DNA from 2 places in the Agathobaculum sp. NTUH-O15-33 genome. Region 2 is predicted to be linked to the other one. Evidence: predicted binding sites of a transcription regulator. Region 2 holds the regulator's gene; the other holds the start of a gene.
What was found. The regulator HrcA, encoded in region 2, represses chaperone genes, less so after heat shock. The targets are predictions, from matches to a motif close to TGTTAGCACTCNNNNNNNNNGAGTGCTAACA.

Region 1 (5,661 bases), 210 kb from region 2:
CTTTGGATAACGGCGCCTTTGGCGCGTATCGTGCGGCCAACAGCGAGAAAATGGCAAAGCGCATTTAAATACCCCAAAACCCGGGAACGCCAATTTGGGCGTTCCCGTTCTGTTATTTCTGCGGACCGCATACCCTGTAGAGGGAAATGGGGTCGTGCAGTGCGGATACGAAAAAAGACAATTTTATACGCGGCCAGCGTGCTGGCCTGCGGTAATATAGTGCTGCAAGCGCTGGGTTTTTTATACCGCGTCCTGCTCAGCCACTACGCGGGCGCGGAAGGTCTGGGCGTGTACCGGCTGGTCAATTCCGCCTATTTGGTGCTCAACGCGGGCTGCCTTTCCGGGGTGACGATGGCATGCTCGCGCCTTTCCGCGGCGAGCGCGGCGCGGCGGGAACGCGGCAAGCTGCCCGCCATTTTGCGTTTATCCTTTGTGTCGTTCGGCACCATGTTCTGCACGTGCGCGGTCCTTGTTTTGCCGCTGCGCACCAAAATCGCGGCCGACCTTTTGGGCGATGAGCGATGTGCGATGGCGCTGCCGTTTTTGCTGCTCTGTTTGGCGCTTACCGGCATTGAAAATATTTTTAAATCCTTTTGCATCGGATTGGAACAGATGCAGTTCTCCGCGGTATCCGAGGTAGGGGAGCAGTTGATACGCATCCTCGCGGTTTATTTTTTGCTTTCGCGCTACCATGGCGAGGATTATGGCGTTATCGCGATGCTGATTTTCGTGGGCATGGTCGTAAGTGAGATCTTCAGCGCGGTTTTTTTGACCACGCTGTATAAAAAGCAGCTACGCGCGCCGGCGCGGCCGCTGCCGGTAGACCGGGTGCTTGGCGGCCAGTTTTTCGCCATTGCGCTGCCGTTATCGGTATCCGCGCTGGCAAGCAACCTGCTTTCCTCTGCGGGTGCGGTACTGCTCCCGCAGCGCCTCATGGCCGCGGGGCTTACCTACGGTCAGGCGCTTTCCGCGCTCGGTGTCGTTTCCGGTATGGCGATGCCGCTCATCCTGCTGCCGGTGGCGCTCGTGAGCTCGGTGTGCACGGCGCTGCTGCCCGCTATCACGGCGGCGCAGGCAGTTGGAAACGAAAAGCGCATGCGTTCGCTGGTCGGCCGGACGATCTCGACCGTCGGCCTGATCGCGCTGCCGGCAACGGCGGTGCTTGTGCCGATGGCGCCCAGACTATCCGAATTGATTTTCGGCCAGCCGCTGTCCACTCACTATGTGATGCTGCTCGGCGCGGTGGCGGTGGCAAGCTATTACCAGATGGCTTCGGGCAGCTTGCTCAACGCGCTCGGTTTACAGCACATCAATGTCGCCACCGCGATCCTGTCCGAACTGATGCAGCTTGCCGTCATGTACCGATGGGCGGCGCGGCCGACACTCGGCATTTACGGCTACCTGCTTGCGATGCTGCTTTCAGCCATAGCGGCGTTCGTGGTCAACCTCGCGGTGCTGCACCGGCACACGCGCTTTCCGCTGCGGCCCCTGCGTCGTTTCGGCGTACCCGTTTTGTGTGCGCTGACGCTGTTTTATTGGACACAGGTCTGTTACCGCCTCGTTCGCCCGTTTGTATCGGATGCGGTACCCGCATTATTGTGCACGGCGCTAGGCGCCGTCGCGGTCTATCTGTTGGTGCTGCGTCTGTGCGGCGTGCGGCTGATGACCTATCTCGGCCGGCGAATTGAAACTTCCACCGGCGTTCTGTCGATGCGCGGGCGGCCTTGACAAGCGGAGACAAAACCGATATTATGTTAAACAAGTGTACGGCTCTTGACCGCGGGCGCGGCAAGAGCTGTTTTTTTGGATTGGAAAAGAGGAAAAGAATTAATGGAATTGACGATGTGCTGCCCTACGCTGTTTGGGCTGGAAGGGATCGTAGCGGATGAACTGCGCTTTAATGGAAAGCTTACCGATGTAACGGCGGAAAACGGCCGCGTGCTGTTTACCGGAGATGAGCATACGCTTGCTTGGGCCAATTTGAACCTGCGCTGCGCCGAGCGCGTGCTGATTCGACTCGGCGTATTTCCTGCAGGAAGCTTTGACGCGCTCTTTGAAGGAGTGCGCGCGCTGCCGTGGGAGCAGTTTATCCCGAAAGACGGCGCGTTTCCGGTAAAGGGGCACAGCCTCGACTCTGCGCTGCATTCGATCCCGGATTGCCAGAAGATCATCAAAAAAGCCGTGGCAGAGCGCCTGCGGCAGGCCTACGGCCAAAGCTGGTTTGAAGAGAGCGGCGCAAGGCATCAGATCCAGTTCTCCATCATGCACGACAAGGCCGAGCTGTTTCTCGATACCTCGGGCGCGGGCCTGCACAAGCGCGGCTACCGGGCCGAGGCGAACGCGGCCCCGCTGCGGGAAACGCTCGCGGCCGCCATGGTAAAGCTCGCGCGGTGGCGGGGCAGGGAACCGTTTCTGGATCCTTTTTGCGGCTCGGGTACGATCGCCATCGAAGCGGGGCTGATCGCCTGCCGCCGCGCGCCCGGGCTGATGCGCACGTTTGAAGCGGAAACATGGCCGGTGCTCGATCCGGCGGTTTGGCAAAGAGCGCGGCAACAGGCAGTGGACGAGGCGATAGCGGGCGCGCGTTTTTCGATCGTGGGCAGCGATATCGACCCCGCCTGCGTCGCGCTTTCCATGGCTAACGCGCGCAAGGCGGGCGTCGGCCACACCGTGTGGTTTGAACAGGCGGACGCCGCGAAACGCGACTATTCGCAGGGCGGCATTCTATTCGCCAACCCGCCCTACGGCGAGCGCCTGCTCGATATCGAGCGGGCCGAGCAGCTTTACGCCGCTTTTGGCAAAGCGGTGTCCGCGTCGCCCATGAAGCAGTATGTGCTCAGTTCGGACGCGCAGTTTGAGCATTTCTACGGCAAGAAGGCCGATAAGCGGCGCAAACTCTATAACGGCATGATCAAATGCGACCTATATATGTATTTTAAGCACTCGCCAAGGCCGGCTGCTAAAACCGACGTTGGATAATTCGGGCGATTCACAAAAAATTCATAAATTTCGTGGGGAAATTTCCAAAAAAACTCTTGCAGAATCGCATGCAGTGGTGTAATATAATACTCATGTTAGCACTCTTGCTAAACGAGTGCTAAAACTCACTTCGTTAATTTTTATATTTATAGGAGGAACCCGTTATGAAACTCAAGCCCCTTACCGATCGAGTCGTACTCAAAATGATCGAGGCGGAGGAGACCACGGCCAGCGGAATCATTCTTGCCGGCTCTGCCAAGGAAAAGCCGCAGGTTGCGGAAATCATCGAGGTTGGCCCCGGCGGCATTGTGGATGGCAAGGAGATCAAGATGGAGGTCCAGAAGGGCCAGAAGGTCATCACCGGCAAGTACACCGGAACTGAGATCAAGCTCGACGGCGAGGAATACATCATCGTTCGCCAGAGCGACATCCTTGCAGTCGTTGAATAACTGACCACCTTTTTACCAAGATACGATTTTTAGGAGGAATAGCAATCATGGCTAAGCAACTGATCTACGGCGAAGAAGCACGCAAGGCGCTGGAGCGCGGCATCAACATGCTCGCCGATACCGTTAAAGTGACCATTGGCCCCAAGGGCCGCAACGTAGTGCTGGACAAGAAGTTCGGCTCTCCGCTCATCACGAACGACGGCGTGACCATCGCCAAGGAGATCGAACTGGAAGATCCCTATGAGAACATGGGCGCGCAGCTGGTCAAGGAAGTCGCGACCAAGACCAACGACGTCGCGGGCGACGGCACCACCACCGCGACCGTACTGGCGCAGGCGTTTGTTCACGAAGGCCTCAAGAACGTGGCGGCGGGCGCCAACCCGATGGTTATGCGCCGCGGCATCGCCAAGGCTGTGGACGCTGCTGTTGCGGCGATTCAGGAGCACTCTAAGAAGGTGGACGGCACGGGCGATATCGCTCGCGTAGGCGCTGTTTCTTCCGGCGACGAGGAGATCGGTAAGCTGATCGCTGAGGCGATGGAAAAGGTTTCGACCGATGGCGTTATCACGGTCGAGGAATCCAAGACCGCCGAGACCTATTCCGAGGTAGTCGAGGGCATGCAGTTCGACCGCGGCTATATCACCCCCTATATGTGCACCGATACCGAGAAGATGGAAGCCGTTCTGGACGACGCCCTCATTCTCATCACCGATAAGAAGCTTTCCAACATTCAGGAGCTGCTTCCGATCCTTGAGCAGATCGTCAAGGCCGGCAAGAAGCTGCTGCTCGTTGCGGAGGACGTAGAGGGCGAGGCTCTGTCCACCCTGATCGTCAACCGTCTGCGCGGCACCTTCACCTGCGTTGCCGTTAAGGCGCCGGGCTTCGGCGACCGCCGCAAGGAAATGCTGCAGGATATCGCTGTTCTGACCGGCGGCACCGTGATCTCCGAGGAGATCGGTATCGAGCTGAAGGACGCGACCATGGATATGCTGGGCACCGCGCGCCAGATCAAGGTGAGCAAGGAAACCACCACGATCGTTGACGGCGCGGGCGATAAGAAGGATATCGAGGCGCGCGTCAACGAGATCCGCAATGCGATCGAGCGCACCACCTCCGACTTTGACCGTGAGAAGCTGCAGGAGCGTCTGGCCAAGCTGGCCGGCGGCGTAGCCGTCATCAAGGTCGGCGCCGCTACCGAGACCGAAATGAAGGAAAAGAAGCTGCGCATCGAGGACGCTCTCAACGCGACCCGCGCCGCTGTGGAAGAGGGCATTGTCGCGGGCGGCGGCGTGTCCTATATCAACGCGATCCCGGCTGTTATCGCGCTGGCTGAAAATGCCGAGGGCGACGAGAAGACCGGCATGCAGATCGTTGCGCGCGGTTTGGAAGCGCCGATCCAGCAGATCGCTTTCAACGCGGGCATCGAAGGCGCCGTCGTTGTCGATAAGGTCAAGACCTGCGGTAAGGTCGGCTATGGCTTTGACGCCGCAACCGAGACCTACGGCGATATGATCGCCAATGGCATCGTCGATCCGACCAAGGTAAACCGTTCCGCGCTGCAGAACGCGGCCTCCGTCGCTTCCATGGTTCTCACCACCGAGAGTCTGGTCGCCGATAAGAAGGAACCTGCTGCTCCGGCTGCTCCGATGCCGGACATGGGCGGCATGTATTAATTTAGCAGATGCTTTTTAAAGCGGGGCGCAGTATTGAACTGCGCCCCGCTTCGCGTTTTGATTTTTTCCTGTACTTCTTGGGAATACTATGGTAAACTATGCTCGTAGAAGAAAGGAGGCGCTGCCATGATCTTTGGAATTAACAGCCTCTACATTTGGACTGCGGTGATCATCATCGGCGTCGCGGTGGAAGCGTTCACTCTCGATTTGTCGGCGATCTGGTTCGCGGTCGGCTCGGTTGCGGCGCTTGTCGCTGCGAGTATCGGCTTGCCGTTGCCTGCGCAGCTGCTCATCTTTGTGCTGTTTTCAGCGGCGCTGCTTATTCTGGTGCGGCCTTTTTGCCGGAAATTCCTGCATACGAAAAACGAACCGACCAACGCGGATAGAATTATCGGCGAACCGGCCATCGTTGTTATCGAGATCGACAACGTGCAGGAAACGGGGGAGATCAAGGTGTTCGGCCAGTTGTGGAGCGCGCGCTCCGTGGATGATTCGGTCATTCCCAAGGGCGCGGCCGTGCGTGTGACCGCGATACGCGGCGTAAAGGCCATTGTAGAAAA
Region 2 (5,661 bases):
ATTGTGATCTTCTGCTCCTTGCCGGTGCCAAGGTCCTTGGCGGATACGTTGACGATGCCGTTCGCGTCGATATCAAAGGTTACTTCGATCTGCGGCACGCCGCGCGGCGCGGGGGCGATACCGTCCAGACTGAACTTGCCCAGCGTCTTGTTGCCGGCGGCCATTTCGCGCTCGCCCTGCAGCACGTGGATTTCAACGGAGGGCTGGTTATCGGCCGCGGTGGAGAAGGTCTGGCTCTTCTTGGTCGGGATGGTGGTGTTGCGTTCGATCAGCTTGGTGCACACGCCGCCCAGCGTTTCAATGCCGAGGGACAGCGGGCAAACGTCAAGCAGCAGCACGTCCTTGACTTCGCCGCCCAGCACGCCCGCCTGAATGGCGGCGCCGATGGCAACGCATTCGTCCGGGTTGATGCCCTTAAAGCCGTCCTTGCCGGTGATGCCCTTTACGGCGTCCTGCACGGCGGGGATGCGGCTGGAGCCGCCCACGAGCAGCACCTTCGCCAGATCGCCGGAGGACAGGCCGGCGTCCGACATGGCCTGACGCACCGGGCCCATGGTCGCTTCGACCAGATCGGCGGTCAGCTCGTTGAACTTGGCGCGGGTCAGCGTTAATTCGAGGTGCTTGGGGCCGGTCGCGTCGGCCGTGATATACGGCTGGTTGATCGAGGTCTGCGCCATGCCGGAAAGCTCGATCTTGGCCTTTTCCGCGGCTTCCTTCAGGCGCTGCATGGCCATCTTGTCGCCGGAAAGGTCGATGCCGTTGGATTTCTTAAATTCCGCGACGATCCAGTCCATAATACGCTTGTCAAAGTCGTCGCCGCCCAGACGGTTGTTGCCCGCGGTGGCCAGCACTTCGAGCACGCCGTCGCCGATGTCGAGGATGGAAACGTCGAACGTACCGCCGCCAAGGTCGTATACCATGACCTTCTGCTCGGTCTCCTTATCCACGCCGTAAGCCAGCGCGGCAGCGGTCGGCTCGTTGATGATGCGCAGCACGTCAAGGCCCGCGATCTTGCCCGCGTCCTTGGTAGCCTGACGCTGGGAGTCGGTAAAGTAAGCGGGAACGGTGATGACCGCCTGCGAAACCGTGGCGCCCAAATAAGCTTCCGCATCCGCCTTCAGCTTTTGCAGGATCATCGCGGAAACTTCCTGCGGGGAATACTGCTTATCATCGATGCTCACGCGGTAGTTCGTGCCCATTTCGCGCTTGATGGAGCTGATGGTGCGGTCCGCGTTGGTCACGGCCTGACGCTTTGCGACCTGACCGGCCATGCGCTCGCCGTCCTTAGAAAAAGCGACGACCGAAGGGGTCGTGCGCGCGCCTTCCGCGTTAGGGATAACGACGGCTTCGCCGCCCTCCATGACCGCCACGCAAGAGTTTGTGGTGCCAAGGTCGATACCAATGATTTTGCCCATGATTATTGCACTCCTTATAGTTAAGATTCTTGATTGATAAAGTGAATTTGTAATTAGTAGTTAGTAATTAGTAATCATGGTGCGGCTGTAAGCCGCTTATCAAATATCCGCGCTCCGCGCGGAACCGCAATTCCTAATTCCTAATTTCTAACTCCTAATTAATTTGCGACTTTGACCATCGAATGGCGAATGACATGGTCGCCGATCTGGAAGCCCTGCTGGAACGCCTCGGCGATCACATTTTCCGCAAACGCCTCGTCCTCAATATGCATGACGGCGTTGTGCAGGTTGGGATCGAACGGGGTGCCGGGCGCTGCCTCAATTACGGTGACGTTCAGGCCCTTTAGGCTTTCTACCAGCTGGGTCATGGTCATTTCAACGCCTTTTTTATACTCAGCGTCCGTGGTCTCGGCCTTGACGGCGCGCTCCAAATTGTCATAGGTCGGCAGCAGCGCCTTCACCGCGTGCGAGACCGCGTCTGCGTGGATGCGATCGCGTTCGCGCTGGCTGCGCTTGCGGAAGTTGTCGTACTCCGCCGCCATGCGCAAATACCGGTCGTTCAGGTCGTCGAACTTAGCCTTGAGGTCGTCGTCCGGAACTTTAGCGGCTTCGGCTTCCGGGGCGGTCTCGGCTTGCGCTTCGGGTTCGGTCTGTTCAGCTTCGGCTTCAGCGGCCTTGGTATTCTCGGTTTCTACCTCGCTGCTTTCCGTCGTCTGCTCCTGCGCGGCAGCTTCCGGCTTCTTTTTCTTGCTCATGTTGATTTGATGCCTCCGTTATTCTTTTTCATCCAAAAAGGTTTCGGCGATCAGCTTGTTCAGGCCCTTCGCAAAGCGGGAAAGGCGGGCGGAAAGCGTGGCATAGTCCATGCGCGTCGGGCCGACGATGCCGATCGCACCTTGGCCGATCTTACCGATATCGTATTTTGCGTAAATGGCAGAGGTTTCGCTCATTGGGTTTTCACCGTTTTCCGGGCCGATGAAAATTTGCACGCCGTCGATCTTGCGGGCGACCGGCAGCAGATGCGTGTCGTCGTCCATGTAATCGAGCAGGGTCTGCGCTTTTTTCAGGTCCCGGTATTCGGGGTAGTGCAGCAGCTTGGTCGCGCCTTCTAAATAAACGCGCTGGCTGCCCAGCTCTTCAATCAGCTCGGCGATGTATTCGGCCACCGGCGCAAGCAGGGCGGACAGCCCGGCGGCGCGGCGGACAATATCGAACCGTTCGGCGGTGATATGGGAAAGCGGCAGGCCGGTCAAGGTTTGGTTGAGCACGTAGGTCAGCAGTTCGGCTTCATCCGCGGTCACATCGGCCAGCGTGCGCACCATTTTGTTTTTCACCGTACCGGATTCCGTCACAACGACGATAACGAAATTCAGCTTATCCACCGCGATGATCTCAAAACGGCGAATGGCGGTTTGCGTCATCGCGGGCGTGATCGCGACCGACGCATAATCCGTAAGGTTGGAAATCAGCTTGCCGGCCTCTTGAATCAGGCGGTCCAGCTCCTTCACCTTGTGCTGCATCATGCGCTGAAACGGCATTTCGTCGGTGTCCGGCGCGTCTTCCATGCGGGTCATCAGCTCATCCACGTACAGGCGGTAACCCAAAGCGGAGGGGATGCGGCCCGCCGAAGTATGCGGCTTTTCGAGGAAGCCCAGCTCCTCCAGCTCGCTCATCTCGTTTCGGATGGTGGCGGAGGAGAAGGGGAGCTCATGCCCGGCGGCCAGAGTTTTGGATCCGACCGGTTCGGCTGTGCGGATATAATCGCCGATGATGGCCTTCAGGATCTGTTTTTTGCGTTCAGAAAGCTCCATGCGGCGTCGCTCCTTTTTTGTGTTTAGCACTCATCTCCCTCGAGTGCTAAAACTAATTTACCACCGTCGCCCTGCAAAGTCAAGTCTCGTTTATGAATATTTTGTTAAATGAAAATGCGTCTTTGCCGCAAAACGGCAAAGACGCTGCTTTTCAAGGAATTAATTTGATTCCTCCGCCGCAAGGCGGCGGCCCATCAGCACGCCCATGGCGGAAGCCATCATCAGGCCGCGCGTCCAGCCGGAGGAATCCCCAAGGCAGAAAAGGCCGGTAAGGCTGGTCGTAAACGTTTGGTCCATCTTCACGCGGTTGGAGTAAAATTTCAGTTCCGGAGAATACAGCAGGGTTTCAATAGATGCGAAGCCGGGCACCACTTGATCGACCGCCTGCATAAAGCCCAGAATATTGACCATCGCGCGATAGGGCATGGCGGCGGTGATATCGCCCGCGACCGCGTCCGGCAGGGTGGGCGTTAGGTTGGAACGGGAAAGCTCCTGCTGCCAAGTGCGCTTGCCGTCCAGAATATCGCCGTAGCGCTGCACGAGGATGTGGCCGCTGCCCAGCATATTGGTCAGCTCGCCCACCTTTTGGGCATACGCGATCGGTTGGTTGAACGGCTCGGAAAAGTTGTGCGAGCACAAAATAGCAAGGTTGGTGTTGTTGCTTTTCAGTTCCTTATAAGAATGCCCGTTCACGACCGCGAGATCGTTATCGTAATTTTCCTGCGAAACAAAGCCACCCGGATTCTGGCAGAAGGTGCGCACCTTGTTTTTAAACGGATGCGGATAGCCGATCAGCTTGGATTCGTAAAGAATATTGTTCACGCGCTCCATCACTTCGCTGCGCACCTCTACCCGCACGCCGATATCGACCGTGCCGGGCTGGTGGGCGATGTGGTGCTCCTCACAGATGCACTCCAGCCAATCCGCGCCGCGCCGCCCAGTCGCGATGATGGTGTTTTTGGCGCGCAGCTCCCGCGTTTCACCGCTTCGCGCGAGCGATACGCCAAGGCAGGTCTCGCCATCCAGAATCAGGTCGCGGCATTCCCAGCCGAATAGAAGCTCCACGCCGTTGTCCAGCAGGTGTTTTTGAATCGCGCCGTAGATCTGCTGCGCCTTTTCCGTGCCAAGGTGGCGGATGGGGCAGTCCACCAGCTTTAGACCCGCTTGAATCGCGCGTTTGCGTATCTCCTTTACCTCTTCGGTGTTCTGCGCGCCCTCCACGTGCTGATCGGCGCCAAAGGAAAGATAGATACCGTCGGTATAATCGATCGTCTGCTGCGCGAGCGTCGGGCCGATCAGCGTGGGCAGATCGCCGCCGACCTCGTGGGAAAGCGAAAGCTTGCCATCCGAAAAAGCGCCCGCGCCGGAAAAGCCGGTGGTAATATGGCAATAGGGGCGGCAGTTCATGCATTTGCCGGTCTTTGCCTTGGGGCAGTGCCGCTTTTCGACCGGCTGACCCTTTTCTACCATTAGAATGCGCTGCTTGGTACCTTGATTCAACATTTCAAGCGCGGTAAAAATACCCGCCGGGCCCGCGCCCACGATAATAACGTCCGCGTCCATCCGTTTTTCTCCCTTCTTTCTATCAAAGCAACATGACTGTATCATAAAGCGCCCGGCTTTGCAAGGGAAAACGGGAAATCAGGGCGCGCCGCCAAACACCGGCCGAAACGCTTGCGGACCGGTTATATAGTATGTTAAAATGAGCACAAGAAAAGAAAAAAGGAGCGGAACCGGAATCATGAAACTTGCAGTAAAAACATGTACCCTCGATATGCCCTTTGATAAAATGCTCGATTTTTGCGTGGAGCAGCGCGTCGCTTCGTTGGAGATCGCCACCGGCAACTGGTCGGCCGCGCCCCATTGCGACCTTGACCTGCTCGTACATGACGCGACCGCGCGCCAGAAATGGTACGATGCGATCCGCGCCAAGGGCCTTACGCTGTGCGCGCTTAATTGCTCGGGCAATCCGCTTGCGTATGAGCATGAAATGGACGTAACGAAAAAGACCTTTGAACTGGCGCGTCAGCTCGGCGTAAAGAAAATCGTTATGATGAGCGGCCTGCCCGCCGGGTGCAAGGGCGACAAAACGCCGGTTTGGATTACCACCTCTTGGCCGCCTGAAACGCAGGATGTTTTGGACTATCAGTGGAACGAGGTCGCCATCCCGGTGTGGAAGGATATCGTTCAAATGGCAGAGGATTGCGGCGTTACGCGTATCGCACTGGAAAACCACGGCGCGCAGCTCGTTTATAACCCGGAAACCTGCCTGCGTTTGCGCGACGCGGTCGGCCCGATGGTCGGCATGAACCTCGACCCCAGCCATTTGTTCTGGATGGGCGGCGACCCGATCGAGGCCGCGCGTGTGCTGGGCGAGCATCAGGCGCTGTACCATATTCACGGAAAGGATTCGCGTCCGGAACGCCGCTACTGGC

Region 1: the regulator HrcA is predicted to act here: its motif matches at 3,073-3,103, upstream of RWV98_RS09975 (co-chaperone GroES).

Annotation. Positions count from the first base shown of each region.
Region 1 covers NZ_CP136187.1:1,972,191-1,977,851, forward strand. The annotation lists gene tgt (tRNA guanosine(34) transglycosylase Tgt) at 1-68, shown strand, start outside; gene RWV98_RS09965 (oligosaccharide flippase family protein) at 160-1,728, shown strand; gene RWV98_RS09970 (THUMP domain-containing class I SAM-dependent RNA methyltransferase) at 1,831-2,979, shown strand; gene RWV98_RS09975 (co-chaperone GroES) at 3,144-3,428, shown strand; gene groL (chaperonin GroEL) at 3,476-5,101, shown strand; gene RWV98_RS09985 (NfeD family protein) at 5,228-5,661, shown strand, end outside.
Region 2 covers NZ_CP136187.1:1,761,721-1,767,381, forward strand. The annotation lists gene dnaK (molecular chaperone DnaK) at 1-1,415, opposite strand, end outside; gene grpE (nucleotide exchange factor GrpE) at 1,574-2,170, opposite strand; gene hrcA (heat-inducible transcriptional repressor HrcA) at 2,189-3,226, opposite strand; gene RWV98_RS08945 (NAD(P)/FAD-dependent oxidoreductase) at 3,386-4,789, opposite strand; gene RWV98_RS08950 (sugar phosphate isomerase/epimerase family protein) at 4,968-5,661, shown strand, end outside.